Regions from separate parts of the Pseudomonas sp. MT3 genome, predicted to be linked through region 3. Evidence: riboswitches for the same ligand, from Rfam matches in the RefSeq annotation. Region 3 holds a riboswitch; each other region holds the start of a gene.
The links. A riboswitch is a leader RNA that binds a small molecule or an ion and turns the genes downstream of it on or off. The one in region 3 is predicted to bind cobalamin.
Positions count from the first base shown of each region.

Region 1: another riboswitch for cobalamin. It lies ahead of btuB (TonB-dependent vitamin B12 receptor); the one in region 3 lies ahead of cobW (cobalamin biosynthesis protein CobW).
Region 2: another riboswitch for cobalamin. It lies ahead of ACYCAX_RS18035 (TonB-dependent receptor plug domain-containing protein); the one in region 3 lies ahead of cobW (cobalamin biosynthesis protein CobW).
Region 4: another riboswitch for cobalamin. It lies ahead of ACYCAX_RS15570 (TonB-dependent receptor domain-containing protein); the one in region 3 lies ahead of cobW (cobalamin biosynthesis protein CobW).

Region 1 covers NZ_JBTVPY010000010.1:55,880-62,834, reverse strand. Annotated here, with positions in the region: gene ACYCAX_RS12220 (ABC transporter permease) at 1-1,005, opposite strand, end outside; gene ACYCAX_RS12215 (FUSC family protein) at 1,139-3,184, shown strand; cobalamin riboswitch at 3,207-3,431, shown strand; gene btuB (TonB-dependent vitamin B12 receptor) at 3,544-5,388, shown strand; gene cobO (cob(I)yrinic acid a,c-diamide adenosyltransferase) at 5,403-6,014, shown strand; gene ACYCAX_RS12200 (cobyrinate a,c-diamide synthase) at 6,043-6,955, shown strand, end outside.
Region 2 covers NZ_JBTVPY010000017.1:57,746-64,700, reverse strand. Annotated here, with positions in the region: gene ACYCAX_RS18055 (GlxA family transcriptional regulator) at 1-854, shown strand, start outside; gene ACYCAX_RS18050 (DUF3303 domain-containing protein) at 862-1,167, opposite strand; gene ACYCAX_RS18045 (cupin domain-containing protein) at 1,359-1,727, opposite strand; gene ACYCAX_RS18040 (VOC family protein) at 1,905-2,333, shown strand; cobalamin riboswitch at 2,407-2,613, shown strand; gene ACYCAX_RS18035 (TonB-dependent receptor plug domain-containing protein) at 2,708-4,663, shown strand; gene ACYCAX_RS18030 ((2Fe-2S) ferredoxin domain-containing protein) at 4,663-5,364, shown strand; gene ACYCAX_RS18025 (ABC transporter substrate-binding protein) at 5,676-6,563, shown strand; gene ddlA (D-alanine--D-alanine ligase) at 6,653-6,955, shown strand, end outside.
Region 3 covers NZ_JBTVPY010000013.1:36,756-43,710, reverse strand. Annotated here, with positions in the region: gene cobM (precorrin-4 C(11)-methyltransferase) at 1-521, opposite strand, end outside; gene ACYCAX_RS14965 (cobalamin biosynthesis protein) at 518-934, opposite strand; gene ACYCAX_RS14960 (CbtA family protein) at 1,017-1,727, opposite strand; gene ACYCAX_RS14955 (CbtB domain-containing protein) at 1,821-2,009, opposite strand; cobalamin riboswitch at 2,111-2,329, opposite strand; cobalamin riboswitch at 2,401-2,595, shown strand; gene cobW (cobalamin biosynthesis protein CobW) at 2,831-3,898, shown strand; gene cobN (cobaltochelatase subunit CobN) at 4,016-6,955, shown strand, end outside.
Region 4 covers NZ_JBTVPY010000013.1:160,807-167,761, forward strand. Annotated here, with positions in the region: gene ACYCAX_RS15565 (HAD family hydrolase) at 1-543, shown strand, start outside; gene ACYCAX_RS15570 (TonB-dependent receptor domain-containing protein) at 900-2,756, opposite strand; cobalamin riboswitch at 2,863-3,037, opposite strand; gene dxs (1-deoxy-D-xylulose-5-phosphate synthase) at 3,079-4,986, opposite strand; gene ACYCAX_RS15580 (Ldh family oxidoreductase) at 5,243-6,247, shown strand; gene ACYCAX_RS15585 (aldehyde dehydrogenase (NADP(+))) at 6,366-6,955, opposite strand, start outside.

The DNA of each region.
Region 1 (6,955 bases), on a different contig from region 3:
CACGGCGATGATGAAGGCGAACACCGGGGCTTTGACGATGCCCACCAGGAAGTGCTGCACGGCGATGTCGTTCTGCAGCATGTAGAGGAACATGCGCGGCGAGATGTCCAGGCTCAGGGCGCAGACCACGCCGCCGCCGAAGATGCCGGCGATCATCGCCAGGAAGGTCAGCAGCGGCAGGGCCAGCAGCAGTGCGAGCACCCTGGGCAGGACCAGCAGCTCCACCGGGTCCAGGCCCTGGGCCTGGATGGCGTCGATCTCCTGGTTGGCCTTCATCGAGCCGATCTGCGCGGTGAAGGCGCTGGCGGTGCGGCCCGCCAGGAGGATGGCGGTGAGCAGCACGCCGAATTCGCGAAGGAAGGAGAAGCCCACCAGGTCGACGGTGTAGATCGCCGCGCCGAACTTCTGCAGCACCGTGGCGCCGAGGAAGGCCACCACCGCGCCGACCATGAAGGTCAGCAGGGCGACGATGGGCACGGCGTCCAGGGCGGTCTGTTCCATGTGCGCGGCCAGCGAGGTGATGCGCCAGCGGCGAGGGCGCAGCAGGCTGCGCATCAGCGTCTGCAGGGTCAGGCCGATGAAGCCGAGAACGCCGACCAGGTGATCCCAGAAGGTGATGGTGGCGATGCCGATGCGTTCGAGTATGTCGACCAGCGCGTTGCCCGGTGGCGGTGCCTTTTCATCGAGCCGGCACTGGGTGATGGCGCCGCCCACGGTGCGCAGCAGCGCCTGGCGCTCGGGCGGCAGGTTGCGGGCGATCTGCTCGAGCTGGCTCATCCGCGCGCCGCCGATGACTTCGGCGAGCAGCGCGGCGCCGGCGGTGTCGAGGGCGCCGAGTTCGCTGAAGTCGAGGGTGGCGATGTTCTGTCGCTGCTCAGCCAGCCCGCGCATCTGTTGCTGCAGGCTGGTGAAATGGGCGAGCGTCCAGTCGCCGCTGACGTGCAGCAGTGTCTGGGTGGCGGATGAGTCCAGCCGGAGCTGGCCGGCTTGAGCGGGCGCGATCATGCAGGGAGTCTAGCGAAGTTCTTCGATGGAGCCATTCGTCGGGTGGGTCTGGTTCTCGTAACGGGATATTTCTGGACTTTGTTAGCAAGCTAACTAAAATTCGCCCGGTCGGTTTCCTGCCGGTGGTCTCGCCATGCCTGCTCTGCCTCCTTCGTTGTCTGCATTCGCCCAGGCCATCTTACGCCCCCGGGTGGTCGATCTGCAGTTCGCCATCAAGGCGGTGCTGGCGGGCGGGATCGCTCTCTACCTGGCGTTCGTCTTCCAGTTGCAGCAGCCGCAATGGGCGCTGGTCACGGTGTTCGTGGTCAGCCAGCCGTTGAGCGGCATGGTGCTGGCCAAGAGCGTGTTCCGCCTGCTTGGCACGCTGACGGGGGCGGCCATGTCGGTGGCCCTGGTCGCCTGGCTGGGGCAGGCGCCCTTGCCGTTCCTGCTGGCGATGGCGCTATGGCTGGCGTTCTGCACCGCCGGGGCGTCGATGCTGCGCAATTTCTCGTCCTACGGCTTCGTGCTGGCCGGCTATACCGCCGCGATCGTTGCCCTGCCAGCCTCGGCCGCGCCGCTGACGGTCTTCGACCAGGCCGTGGCCCGCTGTTCGGAGATCGGCCTGGGCATTGCCTGTGCTTCCCTGGTCAGCGTGCTGCTGTGGCCGCGCAGCACGGAGCAGCAGTTGCTCGAGCAGGCGCGCAAGGTCTGGTCGTCGACGCTGAAGGCGGCGTCCGCGGAAATGCTGGGCACCGATGAACACGCGGCGCTGATCGCTACCCTGGGCAGCATTCTGGAGCTGGATGGGCGGCAGGAGCAGGCGTGGTTCGAAGGTCCGACGGGGCGTCGGCGAGTGCCTGCGTTGCGTGGGCTCAATGCCGCCCTGCTCGGCCTGCTGCGCGCCGCGCGCCGGGTTGCGCGGGAAGGACGGTTGCTCGACGCCGCCGTCGAGCTGGCCGTGCGCCCCTGGCGCGAGCTGGTGCGCGAGTGCCTGGAGAATGCGCAACAGCCCGACTTCACCGCCTGCCGGGAGCATCTGCTCGGTGCGCTGGAGAACGCCGCAGGTGCACAGGAGCGCGATTACCTGGAATCTCTGCTGGCGGTGCTGGATCGGGGCCGGCAATCCCGGCGCAGCCTGGAAGCACTGCTTTACGGTGAAGCGACACGCGAGGCGCCGGCGCTGATCGTCTGGCACCGGGACGTCGAGCGCGGGCTGCTGTTCGGCCTGCGCAGCGCCCTGGCATTTCTCTGCGTGGCGGGGTTCTGGGTGGTCAGTGCCTGGCCCAGCGGCCTGGGCGCGGTTTCCATCACCGGTGTGGTGCTGAGCCTGTTCGCCAGCCGTGACGAGCCAGCCGGCGCGGGCCTGAACTTCCTGCGCGGCATCCTCCTCTCGATTCCCGTGGCGGCGGTTGCCGTGCTGGTGATCCTGCCGCGATGCGAAGGATTCACGGCGCTCTACAGCGTACTCGGCATACCGCTGTTCATCGCGGCGCTGTGCACGACGCGGCCGGCCATCGCCGCAATGGCATCGGCCTTCTGCATCTTCTTCGTGAAGAACGTGGGGCCGAGCAACCAGATGGTCTACGACCTCGACCACTTCCTCAATTCGGCGTTGGCGACGGTGCTGGGCGTGGGGTTCGCGGTGCTGGTGTTCAACCTGGTGGAGCTGCGGCCGGGGCGCCGCCACTACCGGCGAGTGCTCGGCGCACTGCTGGCCGACCTGGCACGGCTGACCCGTGGCCCGCTGCCCAGGCTGGAGGCCTGGTTCGACGGGCGCAGCGCCGACCGCCTGCTGCGCCTGGTGCAATACCAGGACGGCCTGCCGCGGGAACGCCGCGCCCAATGGCGGGGAGGGCTGTTCGGCCTGGCGTTGGCGGACGAACTGCTGTTCCTGCGCGACAGCCTGGGCACGGCGCGGGGGCCGCTGCGGCGCGCGCGGGACTCTTATCTGGCGCGGTTGCGGCAGTTGCTGCTCGACGGCGGGCCGCGTAACGACCGGGAGCATGCGCTGGATGGAGTCGAGGAGGCGCTGTCGGCTGCGTTGCAGGGCAATCGCTGGCTGGAGGAAGGCCAGCGCCGCCGGGCACGGGCCGCCGTCGGCCAATTGCGCTCGATCTGGTTGCGCTGGTGCCGGGAGGCTGCGGCCGACGCACCGGTGCGCTTCGTCACCCTGGGAGCGACAGGCCGCCGCAATTGACCGTGGCTGGCGACAGCCACTAAGCTGCGCGCCTGCTTCAGGTGCCCCCGGTGCAAGTCGGGGGTGAAACAGGGAAGCCGGTGAAGTCCGACCTCGCGGTCCGACCAGTCCGGCGCTGCCCCCGCAACGGTAAGCGAGCATCGAACCGCATTCCGCCACTGTGCCATCGGCATGGGAAGGCGCGGTTTCAGGAGCCTGTCACGGCCCACTCGCAAGCCCGGAGACCGGCCTGCTGCATGTCATGGCATCGCGGTGGGCGCTGTCGAGCGTTCCGGCTGATCGACCGCCGGGGCGCTACCGTCCTCCGCCTGCCTTTTTCGGTCAGAGCCGCGCGGGTGAGAGCGGCGGAGTGAGTTCACGTGAAGCATTTCCTCTATTGGCCGACAGCCCTGGCGCTGGGCGGCTTCTCCTGCATCGGCCTGGCGGCGGACGAAGCGCCGCTGGTGCTCGACGATCAACTGGTGACCGCCACGCGCACCGAGCGCCGCGCCGAGCAGACGCTCGCTTCGGTCAGCGTGCTGGACCGCGCCGACATCGAGCGCAGCCAGGCGCAATCGGTGCCCGACCTGCTGCGGCGGCTGCCGGGGATTTCCCTGGCCAGCAACGGCGGCCCCGGCAAGGCCACCAGCCTCTACCTGCGCGGCAGCGAATCCGACCATGTGCTGGTGCTGATCGACGGCATCAAGGCCGGCTCGGTTTCGTCCGGCGGTGCGTCCTTGCAGGACTTGCCGGTGGCGCTGATCGAGCGCATCGAAGTGGTGCGCGGGCCGCGTTCCAGTCTGTACGGTTCCGAGGCCATCGGCGGGGTGATCCAGATATTCACCCGACAGGCACTGGAGCCGGGCTTCAAGCCCTGGGCCTACGCCGGGGCGGGTAGCCAGAGCACCTACGAAGGCAGCGCCGGAGCCTCGGCCGGCAACGGTCGCGGCTGGTTCGCCCTCGGCGTATCGAGCCTGGATACCGCCGGCATCGACGCCAAGGCCAACGGTGCCAGCGGCCATGAGCCGGACCGCGACGGCTACCGCAACCTGTCCGGTTCGCTGCGTGCCGGCTACCGTTTCGACAACGGTCTGGAGCTGGACGGCAGCCTGCTGCAAACCGATTCGCACAACGACTTCGACACGGTGAACAGCCGCCGCACCCAGGGCTTCGATGCCTACAACGATGGCGTGCAGCGGGTGATCGGCGGCCGCGTGCGCTTCGCGCCGCTGGAGCCCTGGCGGGTGAGCCTGTCCGCCGGGCGCAGCGAGGACAAGTCCGATGCCTACCAGGACGGTGCCTTCTACTCGCGCTTCGACAGCCGTCGCGACACCGCGTCCTGGCAGAACGACCTGGACCTCGCGCCCGGCCACACCCTGACCCTGGGCTACGACTGGCAGCAGGATGAACTAAGCAGTTCCACAGACTATGCACTGACCTCCCGCGACAACCGCGGCACCTTCGCCCAGTACCTGGGCAGCGCGGGGCGGCATGACTGGCAACTGAGCCTGCGCCACGACGACAACCAGCAGTTCGGCAGCCGCAACACCGGCAACCTCGCCTGGGGCTACGCGCTGACCGACGCCGTACGGGCCTTCGCCAGCTACGGTACGGCGTTCAAGGCGCCGACCTTCAACGAACTCTATTACCCTGGCTACGGCAACCCCGACCTGGATGCGGAAACCTCGCGCAGCGTCGAAGTCGGCGTGGACGGTCGCCACGGCTGGGGCCACTGGGCGGTGAACCTGTACCGCACGGCGATCGACGACCTGATCGCTTACGACTCGGCATTGCGTGCGCCGGACAATATCGACCAGGCGCGCATCCGCGGTGTCGAACTGCAGCTGGGCAGCCAGTGGCGGGACTGGGTGTGGAACGCCAACGCCAGCCTGCTCGACCCGGAAAGCCGCGCCAGCGGCAACCGTGGCAACGACCTGCCGCGCCGCGCCCGGCAGTTGTTCAACCTGGACCTCGACCGGCGCTTCGACGCGCTGAGCCTGGGCGCCAGCCTGCACGCCGAAGGCCACCGCTACGATGACCTGGCCAACCGCAATCGCCTGGGCGGCTTCGCTACCCTGGACCTGCGCGGCGAGTATCGACTGAACCCGGAGTGGCGTCTGCAGGCGCGCCTGAGCAACCTGTTCGACGCCGATTACCAGACCACCCTGGGCTATGAGCAGCCCGGCCGCGCCGTACTCTTCGGCGTGCGCTACCAGGCCCTTTGAGAGGAGAGAGACCGATGAGCGAATCCCCGGAAAAGGACGAACGCCACCGTTCGCGCATGCAGCGCAAGAAAACCGTGGTCGACGAGAAGATCGCCCAGGCCCAGGGCGAGCGTGGTGTGTTCCTGGTCCACAGCGGCAACGGCAAGGGCAAGAGCAGCTCGGCCTTCGGCATGGTCGCCCGCGCCTTGGGCCACGGCATGAAGGTGGGCGTGGTGCAGTTCATCAAGGGCGCCGCCACCACCGGCGAGGAGACCTTCTTCCGGCGTTTCCCCGAAGAGGTCAGCTACCACGTGATGGGCGAGGGCTTCACCTGGGAGACCCAGGACCGCCAGCGCGACATCGCCAAGGCCCGCGAGGCCTGGGACGTCGCCCGCCAGTTGCTGGGCGATCCGCAGATCGGCCTGGTGGTGCTGGACGAGGTGAACATCGCCCTCAAGCATGGTTACCTGGCGCTGGACAGCGTGCTCGCCGACATCGCCGCCCGTCCACCGATGCAGCATGTGGTCGCCACCGGGCGCGGCGTGCTGCCGGCGATGGTCGAGACGGCCGACACCGTGACCGAGATGGGCCTGGTGAAGCACGCCTTCAAGGCGGGCATCAAGGCGCAGAAAGGGGTGGAGTTCTGATGGCTGCCGTCGTGCCGGAACGCACCTGATGTCCGACTCCCGTCAGTGCCCCGCACTCCTGATCGCCGCCCCGGCCTCCGGCCAGGGCAAGACCACCGTGACCGCCGCCTTGGCACGCCTGCACACGCGCCTCGGACGCCAGGTGCGGGTGTTCAAGTGCGGCCCGGACTTCCTCGACCCGATGATCCTGGCCCGAGCCAGCGGCGCGCCGGTGTACCAGCTGGACCTGTGGATGGTTGGCGAGGCCGAGAGCCGCCGCCTGCTCTGGGAAGCCGCCGAGGAGGCCGACCTGATCCTGATCGAAGGCGTGATGGGACTGTTCGACGGTTCGCCCTCGGCGGCCGATCTCGCCCGCCGCTTCGGCGTGCCGGTGATGGCGGTGATCAACGGCCAGTCGATGGCCCAGACCTTCGGCGCGCTGGCGGTCGGCATGGCTACCTACCAGAGCGACCTGCCGTTCTCCGGCGTACTCGCCAACCGCATCGGCAGCCAGCGCCACCGCGACCTGGTGCGCGACAGCCTGCCGGAATGGATCCGCTGGTATGGCGCGCTGCCGCGCGACACCGAGGTGGAACTGCCCAGCCGTCACCTGGGCCTGGTGCAGGCCGACGAACTGGCCGACCTCGACGCCCGCCTGGACGCCGCCGCCGATGCCCTGGCCGCCAGCGCCAGTACCGAGCTGCCGGTGCCGGTGCGCTTCGCGGCAGCCGGGCCGCGCGCCGCGCTCGGTCGTCTCGACGGCGTGCGGATCGGCGTGGCGCGGGACAACGCCTTCGCCTTCCTCTACCAGGCGAACCTCGATCTGCTGCGCGCACTGGGGGCCGAGCTGGTGTTCTTCTCGCCATTGTGCGACAAGGCGCTGCCTGCGGTGGACAGCCTCTACCTGCCCGGCGGCTACCCGGAATTGCACCTGCGCGCTCTGGCGGAAAACCTCTCCATGT
Region 2 (6,955 bases), on a different contig from region 3:
AGCAGTTGCCGGCGCTGCGCGTCAGCCACTGGTCCGGCGAGGACGGCGGCGAGCCCCGGCGTATCTTCGACACGCGCCCGGACGTGGACAGCCGGCTGGTCGCCGTGCTCGTCCCTCCGGCGCTGTTCGGCCTGCCGGATGCTGAGCCCTTGCGCCATCTCACCGAATGGCTGGCCGCGCGCCATGCGCAGGGCGCCATCGTCGGTTCGGTGTGCATCGGCGGGCTGCTGGTGGCCGAGGCGGGCCTGCTCGATGGGCGTTCCGCCACCGCCCACTGGAGCGGGGCCGAGGCCTTCGCCCGGCGTTTTCCCAGGGTGCGCCTGGAGGCGCACAAGCCGATCGTCGATGATGGCGACCTGATCACCTCCGCCGGGCTGATGGCCTGGTCGGACCTCGGCCTGCGCATCGTCGACCGCCTGCTCGGCCCGAGCATCGCCAACCGCACCGCACGCTTCCTGGTGGTGGAACATAGCGACAGCGCCCAGCAATGCGGCAGCAACTTCGCGCCGCTGCTGGGGCATGGCGACGCCGCGATCCTCAAGGTGCAGCACTGGTTGCAGGGCAATGGCGCGGTGGACGTCAGCCTCGCCGTCATGGCCGCCCAGGCAGGGCTGGAGGAGCGCACCTTCCTGCGCCGTTTCCGCGCCGCTACCGGACTCAAGCCTACCGAGTACTGCCAGCACCTGCGGGTGGGCAAGGCGCGCGAGCTGCTGGAGTTCACCAACGGTACGGTGGACCACATCGCCTACACCGTTGGCTACCTCGATCCAGGCTCGTTCCGCAGCACCTTCCGCAAGATCACCGGCATGGCGCCGAGCGACTACCGCAAGCGCTTCGGCGCCAAGCCGGGCTAGGTCGCGCTCAGGGACTGACCGATGGCGTGTCCGCCGCCTGCTGCAGCATCTGCGCGAGCAGCGGTGCATATTCCGCGTCGGTCATCGCCGGGTGCACCTGCAGGTGCATCAGGTCGGTCCACTGCAGCATCCAGCGTTGCACGTCGAGGGGGTTCTCGGCTTCCGCCAGGCCGAAGCCGAGCATGTGGCCCATGGCGTGCCAGCGACCGACCAGCTTCACGCCGGGCGGCGGCTGGCCGCCGGTCTTGAGGAAGCGCTGGATGATCCTGTCGCGGTTCTCGATGGGGATGGTCCAGTTCACCAGATAAAGCATGTCGCACCTCCGGCCCGGCTCCGGGCTTCGCTGGACGCGGACCCGAACCGGCGACGCCGCCAGAGCCGCGCCTGTGTATCCCAGGCGTGACAGTCTCCGGCTGGGAGCGGCGTTCTTCCGACAGGCATAGCAGCAGCCAGCGAAGCGGGAGCGGCCGCTGATCGGCGGTCGTCAGGGCAGGTGATCGACGGTCAGATCCAGCGATCATTCTCCGCCGTGCGTTCGCCGCCCTGGTCGCCGGTGTTCAGCACGCCGCGCGGTTCGATCAGCATCACCTGCACCTCGTGTTCGGCATAGGGCTTGTGCTCGACGCCGCGAGGCACCACGTAGAGTTCGCCGGCTCGCAGGGTCAGCGGGCCGTCGCGGAAGTCGATGCGCAGCTCGCCGTCGAGCACGATGAAGGTCTCGTCGGTGTCGGCGTGGCTGTGCCAGACGAAATCGCCGTGCAGCTTCACCACCTTGAACTGGTAGTCGTTCATCTCGGCGATCACTCGCGGCTGCCAGGTCTCAGTGATGCGGCCGAGCTTGTCCTGCAGGTTGATCGGTTGGCGTTGGGTCACGGTGGTTTTCTCCTTGGGATCGTTCTGTCCAAACTACTGCTGGTCCCTGGAGCGGTCTTGCAGGAACTTGCGCTTCGGTGTGGCTCCCCGTGTTGCGGTTGGTCTCCGGGCAGCGCTGAGCAGCGCAAAGCGGGCGACTATGCTCAGAACCTCGCGCCCTTTTCGCCGGAGATCGCCATGCCCACGCCCGCTCCCATCGCCCGCCCCAGCGTCATTCCCTGCCTGCGCTACCGCGATGCGCCGCAGGCCATCGACTGGCTGTGCGCCACCTTCGGTTTCCAGCGGCAGCTGGTGGTCGCCGATGACCACGGCGGCATCGCCCACGCGCAGTTGGCGCTGGCCGATGGCAGTGGGCTGGTGATGCTCGGGTCGCTGCACGACAATGAGTACGGCCGGCTGATGCGCCAGCCCGACGAGATTGGCGGCTGCACCCAGAGCATCTATGTGGTGGTGAGGGATGCCGAGGCGCTGTATCGCGCGGTAGTGGACGGTGGTGCGCAGATCGTCATCGACATCAAGGACGAGGACTACGGCGGCCAGGGTTTCACCTGCCGTGGTCCGGAAGGGCACATCTGGAGTTTCGGTACCTACGATCCCTGGCACTGATCCTGCGCTTTTGCGCCGCTCCCGCAACATCCTGTCCAACCCCCGCGCTTGACGCTTTCGTCCGCCGAATGTTCAGATTCGCCCCGTTTCAGGTGCCCCCCGCCGCCGTGCGTGGGGTGAAACGGGAAGCCGGTGCGTCGCCCTCGTGCGATCAGTCCGGCGCTGCCCCCGCAACGGTAAGCGAGCGGAGCATCCACTAGGCCACTGTGTTCAGGCATGGGAAGGCGGATGTTTCATGATCCTCGCAAGCCCGGAGACCGGCCTGGAACCTGTTTGGCAAACCCGCGGTGGGCGGGCGTGAGCCGGTTCCCGGGGCGCGCTCGTTCCGGGTGTCGCTGCGCCGCCTGCGAAATCCCGATTTCGAGGCGATCACCTTGCAACTTCCTATCTATCCGAACCGGCGTGCCCTGCGCTGGACTCCCGTTTTCTCCCTCTGCGTCCTCGGCCCGCACCTGTCGGCGGCGCCGCTGGACCTGGCCGATGAAATCGTCAACGCGCCTTCGGTGGAGTCCACCACCGTGGCGGACATGGCCCGCTACGGCAGCAAGCTGGAGGTCATCGACCGCCAGCAGATCGAACGCGCCGGCCCCAGCGCCGACATCACCCGCGTGCTGCAGATGTACGTGCCCGGCCTGTTCGTCGCGCCGAAGAACGGCCCGTTCGACTACGGCACCTACTCGCTGCTCGGCGGACGCAACGACGACACGCTGATCCTGCTGGACGGCGTGCGCCTGAACAACCGCCTCTACGGCGGCATCTACCTCGACACCCTGCCGACCACCGCGGTGGAGCGCATCGAAGTGCTCAAGGGCGGCCAGGGCCTGCTGTTCGGCACCCAGGCGGTGTCCGGGGTGATCAACATCGTCACCCGCAGCGCGCGCAGTCGCGAGGCATCCGGCGAGGTGAACCTCGGCCTGGACACCTTCAAGGGCCGCAGCGGTGATGCCCGCGCCGAGAAGATCGTGCACAACGGCCTGGGCGACCTCGGCCTGATGGCCTATGTCAGCCACAACCGCTCCGACGGCTACCAGCCGTACCGCGACCAGGACATGACCAGTACGGTCAGCGACAAGCGTCGCTCGTACGACGTCAACGTGTTCGGCGCCAAGGCCATCCAGGCCATCGGTGAGGCCTCGCGGCTGGAGCTGTTCTACCAGTACGCCGATGCCGAACTGGACTTCGCCCGGCCGACCTCCAACCACCACACCAGCAACAACCGCGTGCAGCAGATCGCCACGGCGACCTTCCAGCAGAGCGTCGGCGACGATTTCAGCTGGTTCGCCAAGACCCACCTCAACGATTGGGACACCCGCTACGACCGCGTCTACAACCTGCAGGGCGGCGGTACCCAGGTGCTCAATCACAACGACTACTGGGGCTTCACCGACTGGGGCACGCAGCTTGAAGGCAAGGCACGCTTCGGCGGTGGCCACGAGCTGGTCTTCGGCAACGACAACCAGTGGTACAAGGGCCAGGACGATGTGCTGATCATCGACAACGACAAGGCCGAATCCCATGCGCTCTACGCCCAGCTGCGACCGAACATCGAGGCGCTGCCCGACTGGCACCCGAGCCTGGGCGTGCGCCGCGAGGAAATCTCGGGCGGTGAGGGCGCCACCGTGTGGATGCTGACCTCGCTCTACGACCTCACGCAGCAGCTCAAGCTGCGCGGCCAGTTGGGCACCGCCTTCAAGTTGCCCACCGCCGAGCAACTGTTCGTCAACGAACCGGGCGACGAAGTCGGCAACCGCGACCTCAAGCCCGAGCGCAGCCGCAACGCCGAACTGGGCCTGGACTACACCGGCGAGCTGTTCGACCAGCCGTGGAGCGGCAGCGTCACCCTGTTCCGTCGCGAGATCACCGACCTCATCACCCTCGCCGGCGATCAATGGGTGAACGGCAATGGCGAGATCACCGTGCGTGGCGTGGAAGCCAACGGCCAGTGGCAGTTCGGCCGGCACTGGCAGCTCTCCGCCGACGCCACGCGCAATCGGGTGGACAGCCACGACGGCGTGACGGTGAACAACATCCCGCACTTCTTTGCCCGCCTGCGCCTGGGCTATGACGACAGCCTCTGGGGCGCCGGTCTTGCCGCGCGCTACGTCGGCTCCATCGTCAGCGCCCAGGACGACGACTACGGCCACTACAGCGTGCTCGATGGCGATGCCTACCGCTACCTCGACGGCGCCCGCGCGCATCGCCTGAGCCTGCTGCTGGAGAACCTGCTGGACCGCGACTACGCCACCGGCCGCAGCAGCAACGGTATCCGCCAGGTGGACAACCTCGGCCGGCCGCGCACCGCCGAGCTGCGCTACACCTTCAGCTTCTGATGAAGGCCATCCTGCTGGTCGGCCCGCTGGCCGGAGCCCAGGGCGAGCGCCTACTGCGCGAGGTATCGGCGCGCCTCGCCGGCGTCGAATGCATCGACACCGGTGAGGGTTTCGATTCGCTCTGGGGGCGGGTGCGCGAGCTGTTGGCCGAGAGTATCGAACTGCTGCTGGTGGACCTCGAACCGACCGCCGACGGCGCCTATCTCGAGTGGCTGCGCGCGGAACTGGCTGCGCTGTGCGGGGAGCATCCGCAGGCGCCGTTGCCGAAGGTCACCGCTTCGGCGCTCGGTCGGCGCGGGCTGGATGTGGCGGCGGTGCTGACGGCGATTGACGATCCGGCGCAACAGCTGGACTGCCAGGGCGTCGGCGAGGTGCCGTCGCAACCGGACTGGTCCGCGCCGCCGCCGCATCGCCGTCACCTGTTCCTCTGCACCGGGCCGCGCTGCGTGCGGCGCGGCGCGCTGCCGTTGTGGAAGACCCTGCGCCGCGAGTTGATCCGCCTCGACCTCTACGAGAACGCCGAGGGCGCCCTGCTGACCCGCACCGGCTGCCAGTTCCCGTGCAATCGCGGGCCGCTGCTGACGGTGTATCCCGAACGTGTCTGGTATGGCCTGCGCAGTGACGAGCAGGTGTGCCGGGTGGTGGCGGAGCATCTGCGTGACGGCGTGCCGGTGGCGGAGCTGCGGGTGGATGAACTATGACGCACTCGCGCTTCGTAGGAGCGAGCTTGCTCGCGAACCGCTGGATGCAGGGAGTTGGGTTCGTCGTCCTCCTTCAACGGCTCCTCACCCTAACCCCTGCCCGGAGGGAGATGGGACCGTTCGGTGCAGGGGAAGGCCGAGCTTTCAGCCGGCATAGGCTGCTCCTTCTCCCTGAGGGAGGGGGTCGGGGTGAGGGGCGAATCCCGGCACGGACTTCCCAGGAGCGTAGTAGCGGACTTCGTCCGCGATGTTTCAGAGCTGGCGCTGTTCGCGAGCAAGCTCGCTCCTACAGGTCAAGCCTGGCGCTTGGTTTGGCGTTGATTCTGGGGGCGGTAACTGCTTCCGCCCAGGACTACCGCAACTGCGCCCAAACCTGGCGAATCGACCACCCGCCGCAACGCATCCTCGCCCTCAACCAGCACGCCGCCGACCTGCTGCTGGCGCTGGGCGCCAGGGAGCGGCTGATCGGCGTGGCCTACATCGATGACGATCTCGACCTGACCAAAGGAAGCTATCGCGGCGTGCCGCTGCTGTCGCGCCAGTATCCGTCGGCGGAAGCGGTCTACGCGCAGCAGCCGGACCTGGTGGTGGCTGGGTTCGCCTCCGCCTTCCGGCTGGGCAACCTGTCTCGCGAGGAACTGGCCGGCCACGGCGTCGCCAGCTACCTGCTGGATGCCGGTTGCGGAGTTTGGCAGGACGATCTGTTCGCTGGTGTCGAGACGGACCTGAAGACTCTGGGCGATCTGCTTGGCGAGCAGGAGCGGGCGCAGGATCTGATCCGCCGGCAGCGCGCCGAGCTGGCCGAAGCGCGCCGGCTTTCGACCGGCCGCCAACTGCTGGACGTCTTCTACCTCGATAGCGCCAGCAACGGCCTGGAGAGCCAGGGGCGGCGCGGCGTGGTCACTCAGTTGCTGCACGCTGCCGGCGCGCACAACCTGTTCGAGGATGTCGACCTGGGTGGCTTCACCGCCAACAGCGAACAGCTGCTGGCGCGCGATCCGGACGTGATCCTGCTGGCCGATGCACTGTGGTCCACGGCCGGGCAGAAGATCCGAACGTTGCGCGCCGACCCGGTGCTCTCGCGCCTGCGCGCCGTGCGCGAGGGGCGCTTCGTGGCCTTGCCTTTCACCCACCTGTTCCCCGGCGTGCACAGCGGGCAGGCTGCCCGCGAGCTGGCGCAGGAGCTGGGCAGGTACTGAACGCCGGCTCGTCTGTTCGCCAGCCACTGTTCCTACCCAAGCGCCGGAGCCCGTGTTAGAAAGCGCCCATCGATCATGCGGAGACTGTCATGGGCAAGTTGCGCGTTGGGGTGATTTTCGGTGGGCGTTCGGCGGAGCACGAAGTGTCCCTGCAATCGGCGAAGAATATCGTCGACGCGCTGGACCGCGAGCGTTTCGAACCGGTGCTGGTGGGTATCGACAAGGAAGGCCGCTGGCACCTCAACGATGCCTCCGACTACCTGCTCAACCAGGAAAACCCGGCACTGATCGCCCTCAACCGCTCCAACCGCGAACTGGCCGTGGTGCCGGGCAAGGCTGAGCAGCAACTGGTGGAAACCGGCAGCCGCCAACTGCTCGATCACGTCGATGTG
Region 3 (6,955 bases):
TCGGCGACGATGTTCGCCAGTTGACCGATGCCCAGGTGAATGGCCAGGGTCGCTTGGTGTTGCGCCAGCTCGGCCAGCGACTCGCCCTCGGGCATACGCGTCCTGCTGGCGTAGCGGGTGAGGATCAACGTCTGGGATATCTCCGGCAGGGTCAGCTCGCAACCGAGGATCGCCGCGCAGGCCGAGGTGGCAGTGACGCCGGGAATGATCTCGTAGGGAATGCCGCGCTCGCGCAGGTGACGGATCTGCTCGCCGATGGCGCCGTACAGCGAGGGATCGCCGGAGTGCACCCGCGCGACGTCCTTGCCCTCCGCGTGGGCCTGCGTCAGCAGCTCGACGATCTCCTCCAGGTTCAGTTCGGCGGTATTCACCACGCGCTCGGCGCTGTGCCCTTCCAGCACGACCGGCGGCACCAGGGAACCTGCGTAAAGGATCACCGGGCAGGTGCGGATCAGCCGCTGGCCCTTGACCGTGATGAGCTCGGGATCGCCAGGACCGGCACCGATGAAATAGACCGTCATGGCTGCTCCCGTTCGGATTCGACGGGGATGAAAGCCAGCGCGCAGGTGGCTTGCTCGCTGCGGCGCTTGCCCACCAGCAGGCGTGCCGGCGCACCACCTTGCGCCTCGGCCTGCAGCAATGCCGCCGCTTCGGCCACGCTCGCGCTGCCGGTGGCCGCACGCACAGTTTCAGAAGGCTCGCCCAGGTTCCTCTCGCAGGCCGCCAATTGTTGCGGTGTGAACAGCGCCAGCGGCAAGTCGAGGGCAGCAGCCAGGGCGGTCAGCCCCTCTTCGTCGGCTTTCAGCGTGGCGCTGGCCAGGGCGGTGAGATGGGACTCGTCGAGCCCGGCCTCGGCCAGCGTATCCCGCAGCAAGGCACGCAGTTCATCGAGCGGGCAGCCCCGGCGGCAACCGAGGCCGGCAACCAGCGTCATCGGCATTCTCCTGGAAGTGACACCTGTAAATAAAAACCCCGCAGGCGGCTGGGCCGGCTGCGGGGTCGAGCATAGCGGCGAATCAGGCCGAGGGGGCGAAACGGCGGAACAGCCAGGCGGCCACCAGACCCAGGGCCGCCCAGAACACCGCGTTGGTGACCAGCGAGGCGACGATGAACTCGTGAGCCAGGCTTTCCGGCGCGAGGCTGGAATGCACTTCCGGCTGCGGCGCGCCGATCACGTGCGGCACCACCAGCAACGCAAGGCCGACGATGCGCAGCGCCCAGTGGCGGCCGAACACCAGCAGCGCGAGACCGGCGGCGGTGGCGGCGGCAGTGCCGATCCACCAGGTCTGCCGCAGGCTCAGATCCGCGGCGGCGGTGCCGGGGACTTCCGGCGGCAGGCCGAGGGACGGCGCCAGGGTGAACACGGCAAAACCGGCCAGGCCCCAGAGCAGGCCTTCGGAGGTCTTGCCCGGCTCACGCAGGGTGAACAGGCCCGCGAGCATCAGCGCGAAACCCACCGCGACCACCAGATTGCCGCCGGTGGTGGAGAGGATGCGCTGCCAGCCGTCTTCCGGCTCCCAGGCTTCCTCGTCATGGTGATGACCCGCAACTGCGCCGTCGGCGTGCTCATGGGCATGTTCTTCGACCAGTGCGGCGGTCGGCTCGGATTTCTCATAGGTTTCCGCCTTGAGGATCAGCGGGGATACCCACAGCAGCTGGACCACGGTCAGCACCAGCGCGGCGATCAGACCGGCGAATCCGGCGGTCTGGGCGATACGTTTGATCATTGCAGTTCTCCGGACGAAACGAGACCTCGAGCGCGGCGAACCAGCGATCGCGAGTGCCTCGAATACGCTGCGCTTACGCGCAGGCAGCGTGCGTCAGTGGCAGGGGAAGCCCGCACTATGGCGGGTATCGTGGGCAGCGTTGTGCACTGCTTCCAGATGAGAGAAACCGGCGAAATACACCAGCAGCGCACCGAGCAGGCTGGCGCCAACGGCCAGGCTGATGCGCTTGGAAAGGGGGATGGAAGTACTCGACGCCTGTTGCGTCAGGATGCTGCTGGACATGAACGTTCCCTCTGAAAAGAGTGAGAACGCAGAGGTTGAACGCATTCGAACGCGCCGGATCGGTCGCGCCACGGCCTGCGCCCGCCCACCGCGGGTTTGCCAAAATGTGAGGATTCCAGGCCGGTCTCCGGGCTTGCGACGCCAGCGAGAGACTCTCGCCGGATGGGCCAGCCTTCCCATGCCTTGGCACAGTGGCTACTGACGACCCTCGATGCGCTTACCGTTGCGGGGGCAGCGCCGGACTGGTCCTTGCGGACGCACCGGCTTCCCGTTTCACCTCGCGCGCGTCGGCGCGAGACACCTGAAACCGCGCTAGCTGACCACGGCAGTCCCGCAGCGTCAACTGCGCGTCGCCCGATCCCCGGCGATTGACCGCCCCGGCCACGCTGCGTAGCCTTCCTCCCTTCGAGGTTCTCCGGCACTGGCCGGAGCTAAGAGGGAACGTGGAAATCTTCGGATGCGCCACGGCTGCCCCCGCAACTGTGAACAGCCTGTCTCTTCACGCGCCACTGCCGATTCGGGCGGGAAGGCGAAGAGACGATCAAGGGCTGTGAGCCAGGAGACCTGCCTCGTGACTGGTTTTCGATCTGCTGCGCGTCGGCCATGCTGCGTTGGCGGATCGTCGTGGACTGCTCATTGACTACAGTCAACTCCGCGTCCCCGACGATCCTCCGCCTTGCCTGGCTCTAGCTCGCGAGATCCGGAACCGGTTCGTTATCAACAGACAACCGGGCGGGGTGATCCGGTGGCGACCTTCGTTGCGCGGCGAACCCGCGCGCGCGCCCTTCATCCGCCCTCCAATGTCCACTTGCGAGGCGCGCATGAAAACCCTGGCCAAACTCCCCGTCACCATCGTCACCGGCTTCCTCGGTGCCGGCAAGACCACCCTGCTCCGCCACATGCTCGATACTGCCTCCGGCCGCCGCATCGCGGTGATCGTCAACGAGTTCGGCGAGCTGGGCATCGACGGCGAAATCCTCAAGCAGTGCTCCATCGGTTGCAGCGAAGAAGAGGCGGTCGGCCGCGTCTTCGAGCTGGCCAACGGCTGCCTGTGCTGCACCGTGCAGGAAGAGTTCTTCCCGGTGATGCGCGAGCTGGTGGCGCGCCGTGGCGACCTCGACCAGATCCTCATCGAGACCTCGGGCCTGGCCCTGCCCAAGCCGCTGGTGCAGGCCTTCCAGTGGCCGGAAATCCGCAACGCCTGCACCGTGGACGCGGTGATCACCGTGGTCGACAGCCCGGCCGTGGCTGCCGGCACCTTCGCCGCCCATCCCGAGCAGGTGGACGAGCAGCGCAAGCAGGACCCGAACCTGGACCACGAATCGCCGCTGCACGAACTCTTCGAGGACCAGCTAGCCAGCGCCGACCTGGTGGTCTTGAACAAGGCCGACCTGCTGGACGCCGAGGCGCTGGCCCGCGTGCGCGCCGAAGTTGCCGAGGAGCTGCCGCCGGCAGTGAAGATCGTCGAAGCCAACTCCGGCCAGCTGCCGCTCTCGGTGCTGCTGGGGCTGAACGCCGAGGCCGAGCTGCACATCGACAGCCGCCCGACTCACCACGTCCACTCCAATGAAGAGCACGAAGGCCATGAAGATCACCACCACGACGAGTTCGACTCCTTCCACGTCGACCTGCCGGAAGTGGAAGAGCGCGCCCTGCTCGATGTGCTGAACGCGCTGGTCGAGCGCCACGCCGTGCTGCGCATCAAGGGCTTCGTCGCCATCCCCGGCAAGCCCATGCGCCTGTTGGTGCAGGGCGTCGGCAAGCGCTTCGACAAGCACTTCGACCGCGCCTGGCGCAGTGACGAAACCCGCAGCACCCGCCTGGTCGTGATCGGCCAGGAACTGGACCAGGCCGCCATCAGCAACGAGCTGCGTACCGCCCTGGCATAACACTGCTTATCGTAGGAGCGAGCTTGCTCGCGAACGGCCTCACAGCGGGGTCTGGTTCGCGAGCAAGAGCTAGGCGCCCCCTCGCTCCTACATGAAGCCCTACACCGAGCAAGCCTCATGCATCTGCTGCGCACCCAACCCGGCGGCTTCGTCCCCGACGACGGCATCGCCCACCTGGCCCAGACGCCCGCCGAGCTGGTGATCCTCTGCAGCGGCGATTCGCACCTGGCGCTGCTCGCCGAGGCCGCCCGTGAGCTGCCGGAGGACTACCCGAGCCTGCGCCTGGCCAACCCCATGCAGCTGCAGAACCACGCCTCGGTGGACTTCTACGTCGACGAGGTACTGCAGTACGCCAGGGTCATCCTGATCTCGGTGCACGGCGGCGTCGGCTACTGGCGCTACGGCATGGAGCAACTGGCGGCGCTGGCCGAGCGCGGCGCCACGCTGATCGCCGTGCCCGGCGACGACAAGCCCGACCCCGAACTCGGCGCCCTGTGCAACGTCCCACCTGAGGATGCCGAACGCCTCTGGCAGTACCTGCGCCAGGGCGGCATGGACAACGCCCGGCAGTTCTTCGCCTGCCTGGCCAGCCGCCACCTGCAACGCGACTACACCTGGAGCGAACCACGGACGCTGCCCCGAGTGGTGGTCTATCACCCGCAAGTCGGCAGCTGCGACCTCACCCGCTGGCAGGTCGACTGGAACCCTGAGTACCCGGTCGCCACGCTGCTGTTCTATCGCACCCACCTGCAAGCGGCGAACACCGGTTTCATCGACACCTTCTGCGAACGCCTGCAGGCCCAGAGCATCAACCCGTTGCCCATCGCCGTCGCCAGCCTCAAGGAAGCCGCTTGCCTCGATGCCGTGGAAAATCTGCTCGATAGCGCCGACGCCGAGCTGATCATCAACACCACCGGCTTCGCCCAGTCCAACCCGGAAGCCCCACAGGAGCGACCGTTCCGCCGCGACGTGCCGGTGCTGCAAGCCATCTGCTCGCTGGACAACCACGACCTCTGGCGCGCCAACCCGCAGGGCCTCGGCCCGCGCGACCTGGCCATGCACATCGCGCTGCCGGAACTGGACGGTCGCATCATCACCCGGCCGATCAGCTTCAAGGGCCTGGCCTGGCGCAGCGAGCGCAGCCAGAGCGACGTGGTCTGCTACCTGCCGCACCTGCCCGGCATGGACTTCGTCGCCGAGCTCGCGCGGCGCTGGATGCTGCTGGCGCGCAAGACCAACGCCGACAAGCGCGTGGCGCTGATCCTGGCGAATTACCCGACCCGCGACGGGCGCATCGGCAACGGTGTCGGCCTCGACACGCCGGCCGCCGCGCTGAACATCCTGCGCGCGCTGGAGGCTCAGGGTTATCCGGTCGCCGGCCTGCCCGATTCCGGCACAGCACTGATCCAGCAGCTGCTCGGCGGCATCAGCAACGATCTGGACAGCCTCGACCTGCGCCCCTGCGCGCAGAGCCTGGCGCTGGACGACTATCTCGCCTGCTTCGCGCGACTGCCCGAGGCCAACCAGCAAGCGGTGCGCGAACGCTGGGGCGAGCCGCAGCAGGACCCGATGTTCCGCAGTGGCCGCCTGATGGTCGCAGGCCTGCGCTTCGGCCTGGCCTTCGTCGGTATCCAGCCGGCGCGCGGCTACCAGCTCGACGCGGCGGCGATCTATCACGACCCGTCGCTGGTGCCGCCCCACGGCTACCTCGCGTTCTATTTCTGGCTACGCGAAGTCTTCGGCGCCGACGCGGTGGTCCACGTCGGCAAGCACGGCAACCTGGAGTGGCTGCCGGGCAAGGGCGTCGGTCTCTCCGAGGAATGCTGGCCGGACGCGATCCTCGGCGCGCTGCCGAACCTCTACCCGTTCATCGTCAACGACCCCGGCGAAGGCGCGCAGGCCAAGCGTAGGGCCCAGGCGGTGATCATCGACCACCTGATGCCGCCGCTGACCCGCGCGGAAAACTACGGCCCCCTGCGCGACCTCGAACGCCTGGCCGACGAGTACTACGACGCCTCCCTGCTCGACCCGCGCCGCGCCACCGAACTGCGCGGCGACATCCTCACGCTGGTGCGCGAAACCGCGCTGGACCGCGAGCTGGGCCTGCAGCTGAGCGACGATGCGGAAGGCTGGCTGCCGCAGCTGGATGCTTACCTCTGCGACCTCAAGGAATCGCAGATTCGCGATGGCCTGCATGTGTTCGGCGAATCGCCCGTGGGCGAGTTGCGCCGCGATACGTTGCTGTCACTGGTGCGCATTCCACGCGGCGATGGACGGGGCGGAAACGCCAGCTTGCTGCGCGCACTGAGCGAGGACCTGCAACTGGGTCGCGACCCGCTGGACGAAGCCTTCGCCGAACCCTGGGACGGTCCGCGCCCGGACGTGCTGCTCGCGGTGAGCGACGAACCCTGGCGCAGCAACGGCGACACCCGCGAGCGCCTGGAACTGTTCGCCCTGCGCCTGATCGACGGCTCGGCCGGCGCGCCGGGCAGCACCAGCGCGGCAGTTCTCGCACAGATCCACCAGCAGATCGCACCGACCCTGGACGCCTGCGGCGCCAGCGAGATCGGCCACCTGCTCGCCGGCCTCGACGGCCGCTTCGTCCCGCCCGGCCCCAGCGGCGCGCCCAGCCGCGGGCGGGTCGACGTGCTGCCCACCGGGCGCAACTTCTTCACCGTGGACGTGCGCAACCTGCCCACACCCACCGCCTTCCGCCTCGGCTTCCAGTCCGCCAGCCGCCTGCTCGAACGCCACCTGCAGGACCACGGCGATCATCTGCGCCAGCTCGGCCTGTCGGTGTGGGGCACGGCGACCATGCGCACCGGCGGCGACGACATCGCCCAGGCGCTGGCGCTGCTCGGCGTACGGCCGGTGTGGCAGGCCGGCAGCCAGCGCGTGGAAGATTTCGAGATCCTGCCGATCACCCTGCTCGACCGCCCAAGGGTGGACGTGACGCTACGGGTTTCCGGCTTCTTCCGCGATGCCTTCGCCAACCTGATCCGCCTGTTCGACGCCGCCGTGCAGGCGGTCGCCGCGCTGGATGAGCCGGACGATCTG
Region 4 (6,955 bases), 120 kb from region 3:
CTGGCGGTGCACGACTTCCCGGCGATCAAGCGGGCCTTGGGCATTCCCCAGGAACACGACATCCTCTCCCACCTCGCGGCATTGCCGGAGGACGAGGCGGCGGCCAAGCACGCCTGGCTGCTGGAGCATGAGCGCGAACTGGCGGTGGCCTCCATTGCGGCGCCCGGTGCGGTGGCGCTGGTGCGCGCGTTGCACGGGGCCGGCTACCGCCTGGGCATCCTCACCCGCAACGCCCATGAGCTGGCGCTGATCACCCTGGCCGCCATTGGGGTGGGCGATTGTTTCCACAGCGGCGACATCCTCGGCCGTGGCGAGGCCGATCCCAAGCCCAGCCCGGACGGCCTGCTGCGCCTGGCCGCGCGCTGGGACGTGGCGCCGCAGCGGATGCTGATGGTCGGCGACTACCGCTTCGACCTCGATTGCGCCCGCGCGGCGGGTGCGCACAGTGCGTTGGTCAACCTTCCGGATAACCCCTGGCCCGAGCTGACCGACTGGCATGCGCAGGATTGCGCGCAGTTGGGGCGAATGGCGGGAGTGCTCTAGGCCCGCTGCTGGGCGGGTTCGCGAGCAAGCTCGCTCCTACAGGGTTCAGCACGCGCTGAGACATCGGAGCTACACCGGGCCGCTTTTTGTAGGAGCGAGCTTGCTCGCGAACCGACTTCCCACTATTCCACAGGCCCGGCGTAGGAGCGGACTTCGTCCGCGATTGGTGTCGGCCACGCAGGAGCATCGCGGATGAATCCACTCCTACGGAGGCTCTGTTCGATACCGGTGCGCCTCACCCCAGCCCTCTCCCAAGGGGTGAGGGCGCCGAATCTTGAGCCTGCCAGGACAGTCCCTCTCCCTCCGGAGCGGGTGCGTAGCCAGGGGCAGGGTGAGGGGCCGTCAGGCCGCTTCCCTTACAGCTCCGGCGTCCAGGTCACCGCCAGCAGCGCGGTGCGCCCCGGTTCGCGGTAGGGGCGGGCTTCGCCCATGAAGTCCATCGGGCTGGTCGGGCGCAGGTAGTCGCCCAGGGTGTAGTTGCGATCCAGGGCGTTATCCAGCTTCAGGTCGAAGCGAATCTCATCGCTGGCCAGCCAGCTGGTGCGCAGGTCGAGCACGCCGTAGCCGGACAGTTCGCGGGTGTTGGCCGCGTCGTCGTAGCGTTGGCTGACCGCACGCCAGGTGCCGCCGACGCCGAAGGCGCCGAACTGGCGATCCAGGTCCAGGCTCAGGGTGCGCCGCGCGCGGTATGGCAGGGTGTGGCCGGTGTCGCGGTCGCGCGGGTCGATCAGGCTCAGGCCGAGCGCGGCCTGCCAGCCCAGCACGTCGCGGGCGACGCTGGTCTCGAAGCCATTGATGCGCGCCTTGTTGATGTTCTCCGGCTGATTGCTGTTGCTGTCCCAGGCAATCATGTCGTCGATTTCGGTGCGGTACAGCGAGGCTTCCAGGTGTGTGCCCGAGAAGTCACCGCGCCATTGCAGCTCGTAGGTCTTCGAGGTCTCGGCCTTGAGGTCCGGGTTGCTCGCGCCGGGGTAGTAGAGGTCGCTGAAGGTCGGCGCGCGGAAGCCTTCGCCGTAGCTGGCGATCCAGGTCTGGCTGTCGCCCACCGGCAGGCTGAAGGCGGCGTTCCAGCTGTTCTGGCTGCCGTAGGCCTGGTTGTTGTCGTGGCGGATACCCAGCTCGGTGCCGAAGCTGTCGCCCTTGAAGCTGTGCTGGGCGAAGAAGGCACGGTTGCTGCGCTGGTCGTCGGCAAAGGCGGTGGTGCCGTCGACCTTGTCTTCGTACCAGTCGGTGCCCAGCGCCAGCTGATTGGCATCGTCCAGTCGCAGGCGGTTGATCCAGCTCGCCGAGTGGCGGGTGGTTCCCAGCGTGCCGTTGTTCCAGCTGTCGGCGGCGCCCACGGCCTTGTTGCGGTCGAAGCTGCGGCCCAGTTCCAGGCGGCTGTTCCACATCTTCGTGATCTGGCCGTCGAGGTAGGCGCTGTAGCTGCTGACGCGGAATTCGTCGCGGGGCGAGCCCGGCTCGAAGTTGTAGGCGTCGTCGTATTCGTTCTTGCCGCGCTGGTCGTTGAGGTTCAGGCCGGCCTTCCAGTCCTCGCTGAAACGGTGGTCCAGGTTCAGGTGCACGGCCTTGTTGCGCTGGGCGTCGTGATCGTTGTCGGCGCCGACGTTGTCGCTGGTGCGATCCCAGCCCTGGCTCTCGTCGAGGCTGCCGCCGAGGTTGTAGCGGGTCTGCTCGTCGCCGCCGGACAGGCTCAGGCTGCGTTCGAAGGTGCCGTGGCTGCCGGCAGCCAGGCGCACTTCGGGGTGCAGGCCGGCTTCGCCGCGACGGGTGAAGATCTGGATGACCCCGCCAATGGCGTCGGCGCCGTACAGGGCGGAGCGCGGGCCGCGGGTCACCTCGACGCGCTCGATGCTGTCGATGCTCAGGTAGTCCAGGCGGGCGATGCCGCTGCTGGCGGAGGCGACGCGCTGGCCGTCCACCAGCACCAGGGTCTGCGCGGTGCTGGTGCCGCGCACGGAGTACGAGACCACGCCGCCGGAGCTGCCCATCTGCACGCCAGGCACGCGGGCGAGCAGGGCGGGCACGCTGCGCACTTGTAGCCGCTCGATGTCGGCACGGGTGAATACGCTGTTGGCCGAAGTGGCTTCGGCGCGCGGCTGGGCCTGGCGTGCGGAGGTGATCACCTGGTCGGAGAGCCGGTAGATGTCGTCGGCGGCGAAGGCCAGGCCGGGCAGCAGGCTGGTGGCCAGGGCGAGTCGGGGCAGTTTCATGGAGCGTCCTCAAAAGCGGTCGGATGACTTTCGAGGAGGGCGTGGCAAGGGCGGCAGGCCGCACTTGACGGTGCGGCCCTCCGCAACACCTGTCGGGGCGTGTCGAGGGCGGTCTCCGGGCTGCCGACGTCACATCGCCGCCTTCCCGCATTCAGCAGTGGCGGATGGCGATGCTGCGCTCCGTGAGGGGCGCGTCGGTTACCGTTGCGGGGGCAGCGCAGGTCTTTCACCTGCTTCCCGTTACCTCGAACGAAAACGGGCGCACCTTAGTCGGTGCGCCCGTCACTGGCAATACTCCCGGGGAGGGATGCGCCGATCGGTCTCAGCGCTTGCCGAGGGCCTCCAGGCGCGCCTTCACCGAGGCTTCGATGCCGGCGGTGTCTAGCCCGCACTCCGCGAGCATCTGCGCGGGCTTGGCGTGCTCGACGTAGTAGTCCGGCAGGCCCAGGTGCAGGATCGGCTGCTGGAGGTTCTCGCGGGCGAGGAATTCGCTGACGGCGGCGCCGGCGCCGCCCATCACCGAGTTCTCCTCGACGGTCACCAGCAGCTCGTGGCTGGCGGCCAGCTGGCGCACCAGTTCCTCGTCCAGCGGCTTGACGAAGCGCATGTCGGCGACCGTGGCATCGAACTGCTCCGCCACTTTCAGCGCTTCGGCCAGTTGCACGCCGAACACCAGGAAGGCAACCTTGCCGGCCTTGCCTTCACGGCGCACCACGCCCTTGCCGATCTCGACCGGTGCCAGCGCCGCCTCGATGGGAGCGTTGGGGCCGGTGCCGCGCGGGTAGCGCACCGCCGCCGGGCCTTCGAAGTGATGGCCGGTGGTGAGCAGCTTGCGCAGTTCGTTCTCGTCGCTGGGGGTCATCACCAGCATGCCGGGGATGCAGCGCAGGTAGGAGAGGTCGAAGCTGCCGGCGTGGGTCGGGCCGTCTTCGCCCACCAGACCGGCGCGGTCGATGGCGAACAGCACGTCGAGGTTCTGCACCGCGACGTCGTGGATCAGCTGGTCGTAGCCGCGCTGCAGGAAGGTGGAGTAGATCGCCACCACGGGCTTTGCGCCGTCGCAGGCCATGCCGGCCGCGAGGGTCACGGCGTGCTGCTCGGCGATGGCGACATCGAAGTAGCGGTCCGGGAATCTGTCGGCGAAGGCGACCAGGTCGGAGCCTTCCTTCATGGCCGGGGTGATGCCGACCAGGCGCGGGTCCTGGGCGGCCATGTCGCACAGCCACTGGCCGAACACGCTGGAGTACTTCGGCCCGCCGGCCTTCTTCGGCGCGGCGTGGGCGGCGCCTTCGGTTTCCAGCTTGGTGATCGCGTGGTAGCCGATCGGGTCGATCTCGGCCGGGCCGAAGCCCTTGCCCTTCTTGGTCACCACGTGGAGGAACTGCGGGCCCTTGAGGTCACGCATGTTGCGCAGGGTGGCGATCAGGGTCGGCAGGTCGTGGCCGTCGATGGGGCCGATGTAGTTCCAGCCCAGCTCCTCGAAGAGCGTGCCGGGGACCAGCATGCCCTTGGCGTATTCCTCGGTGCGGCGGGCGATCTCCCAGGCGCCGGGCAGGCGCGAGAGCACCTTCTTGCTGCCTTCGCGCATGCTGCTGTAGGTGCGGCTGGAGAGGATCTTGGCCAGGTAGTTGGACAGGCCGCCGACATTGTTGGAGATCGACATGTCGTTGTCGTTGAGGATCACCAGCATGTCGGCCTTGACCTCCGACGCGTGGTTGAGCGCCTCGAAGGCCATGCCGGCGGTCAGTGCGCCGTCGCCGATCACCGCCACCGACTTGCGGTTGGAACCCTGCATGCGCGCGGCAATGGCCATGCCCAGCGCGGCGCTGATGGAGGTGCTGGAGTGACCGACGCCAAAGGTGTCGTACTCGCTCTCCGAGCGGCGCGGGAAGGCGGCCAGGCCGTCCTTCTGGCGCAGGCTGCCCATGCGCTCGCGGCGACCGGTGAGGATCTTGTGCGGGTAGGCCTGGTGGCCGACGTCCCACACCAGACGGTCGTCCGGGGTGTCGAAGACGTAGTGCAGGGCCACTGTCAGCTCGATCACGCCAAGGCCTGCGCCGAAATGGCCGCCGGTCTGGCCGACGCTGTACAGCAGGTACTGGCGCAGTTCGTCAGCGAGGGTCAGCAGCTCCGCTTCGCCCAGCCGGCGCAGCTCGACGGGCGTGCTGGCACGGTCGAGCAGGGGCGTCGCGGGGCGCGCGCGGGGAATCTCGTGAAACGTCGTGGGCATCAGGCTGATCGTTATGAGAAGGCAAAGATGCGGAAGTTTACCCGAAGCTCCGGATTGGCCCAAGCAACGTGGGGCCAATCCTTCGGACGACCGGATGGTCGGATCGTGGCTACCCCGCTGTGCCGAAATCGTCGTCACGGTCGCCGATTGCGCGCAAGCGGGATGGGGCCTGAGCGGCCACTGTAGACTCAGCCCCGACCCGGTGGCGGATTGCCGCAGCGGGCGGAAACGATTGGCAGGGATCGAGGAGGACGGCGTGATCCGATTGAGTCTGGATGAACTGCGTGAACTGGCGGTGGCGATCCTGCGCCACAACGGCTTCAGCGAACCCCACGTACAGGCGGTGACCGATACCGTGCTGGCCGGCGAACGCGATGGCTGCACGTCCCACGGGGTCTGGCGCCTGCTGGGCTGCATCCACACGGTGCGCGCCGGCAAGGTGGTGCCTGATGCCGTGCCGGAGTTGTCCGAGCCTGCGCCCGCGCTGGTGCGCGTGGATGCCAAGGGCGGATTTTCCCAGTGCGCCTTCGACCTGGGACTGCCGAAGCTGGCGGAGAAGGCCCGCAGCCAGGGCCTGGCGGCGCTGGCGATCAACCATTGCGTGCATTTCTCGGCCCTGTGGGTGGAGATCGAGCGGATCACCGCCCAGGGCCTGGTCGCGCTGGCGGTCACCCCGGCCCAGGCCTACGTGGCGCCGGCCGGCGGAACCCGACCGTTGTTCGGCACCAACCCCATCGCCTTCGGTTGGCCCCGTGGCGAGAACGATCCCTATGTCTTCGACTTCGCCACCACAGTGGTGGCGCGCGGGGAAATCCAGTTGCACGAGCGCGAGGGCAAGTCGATCCCGCTGGGCTGGGGTATCGATGCCCAGGGCAGCCCCAGCACCGACCCGAGCGCGGTGCTCGAGGGCGCCATGCTGACCTTCGGCGGACACAAGGGCTCGGCGCTGGCGACCATGGTGGAGCTGATTGCCGGTCCGCTGATCGGCGACCTGACCAGCGCGGAATCCTCGGTGTTCGACGAGGGCACCAGGTCCTCGCCCTATCACGGCGAACTGCTGATCGCGCTGGACCCGGCGCGCTTCCTCGGCGCGGACGCTCCGCAGCATCTGGCGCGGGCGGAGAAGCTGTTCGACTCCATCGTCGACATGGGCGCGCGCCTGCCGTCGCAGCGGCGTTTCGCGGCGCGCCAGCGCAGCCTGGCAGAAGGCGTGGAGATCAGCGATTCGCTGTATGCCGATTTGCGCAAGCTGCTGCAGTAACGAGTTCACCCTGTAGGAGCGAGCTTGCTCGCGAACCCACCCCAGCAACGAAGGTTGGTTCGCGAGCAAGCTCGCTCTTACGAAGAGCAGAGACCGCGTCGACAGTTCATTCCCGTACTCAGCGAATCACCGCGCTGCGCGTCGTCTCGCCGTCCACCAGCCGCGCGATGCCCAGCGGGTTGGCGTCCTTCAGCGCATCGGGCAGCAGCGCGTCGGGGTAGTTCTGGTAACACACCGGGCGCAGGAAGCGGTCGATGGCCAGGCTGCCGACCGAGGTGCCGCGCGCGTCGGAGGTCGCCGGATACGGGCCGCCGTGGACCATCGCATCGCAGACTTCCACGCCGGTGGGGTAGCCGTTGATCAGCAGGCGCCCGGCCTTGCGCTCCAGCGCCGGCACCAATGCGGCGAAGTGCGTCAGGTCCTCGGTCTCGGCGATCAGGGTGGCGGTAAGCTGGCCGTGCAGGCCATCCAGCGCGCGGTGCAGTTCGGCTTCGTCGGCCACCTCGACGAGGATGCTAGTCGGGCCGAAGACTTCTTCCTGCAGCAACTCCTCGCCTGCCAATAGCAGTTCGGCCTTGGCCTGGAACAGCTGCGGCAGCGCCTGGTTGCCCTCCTGCGGCTGGCCGGCGAGGTGGCGCACGGCGGGATGGGCAAGCAGGCGGGCGATGCCTTTCTCGTAGCTCTTCAGGGTGCCGGTGTTGAGCATGG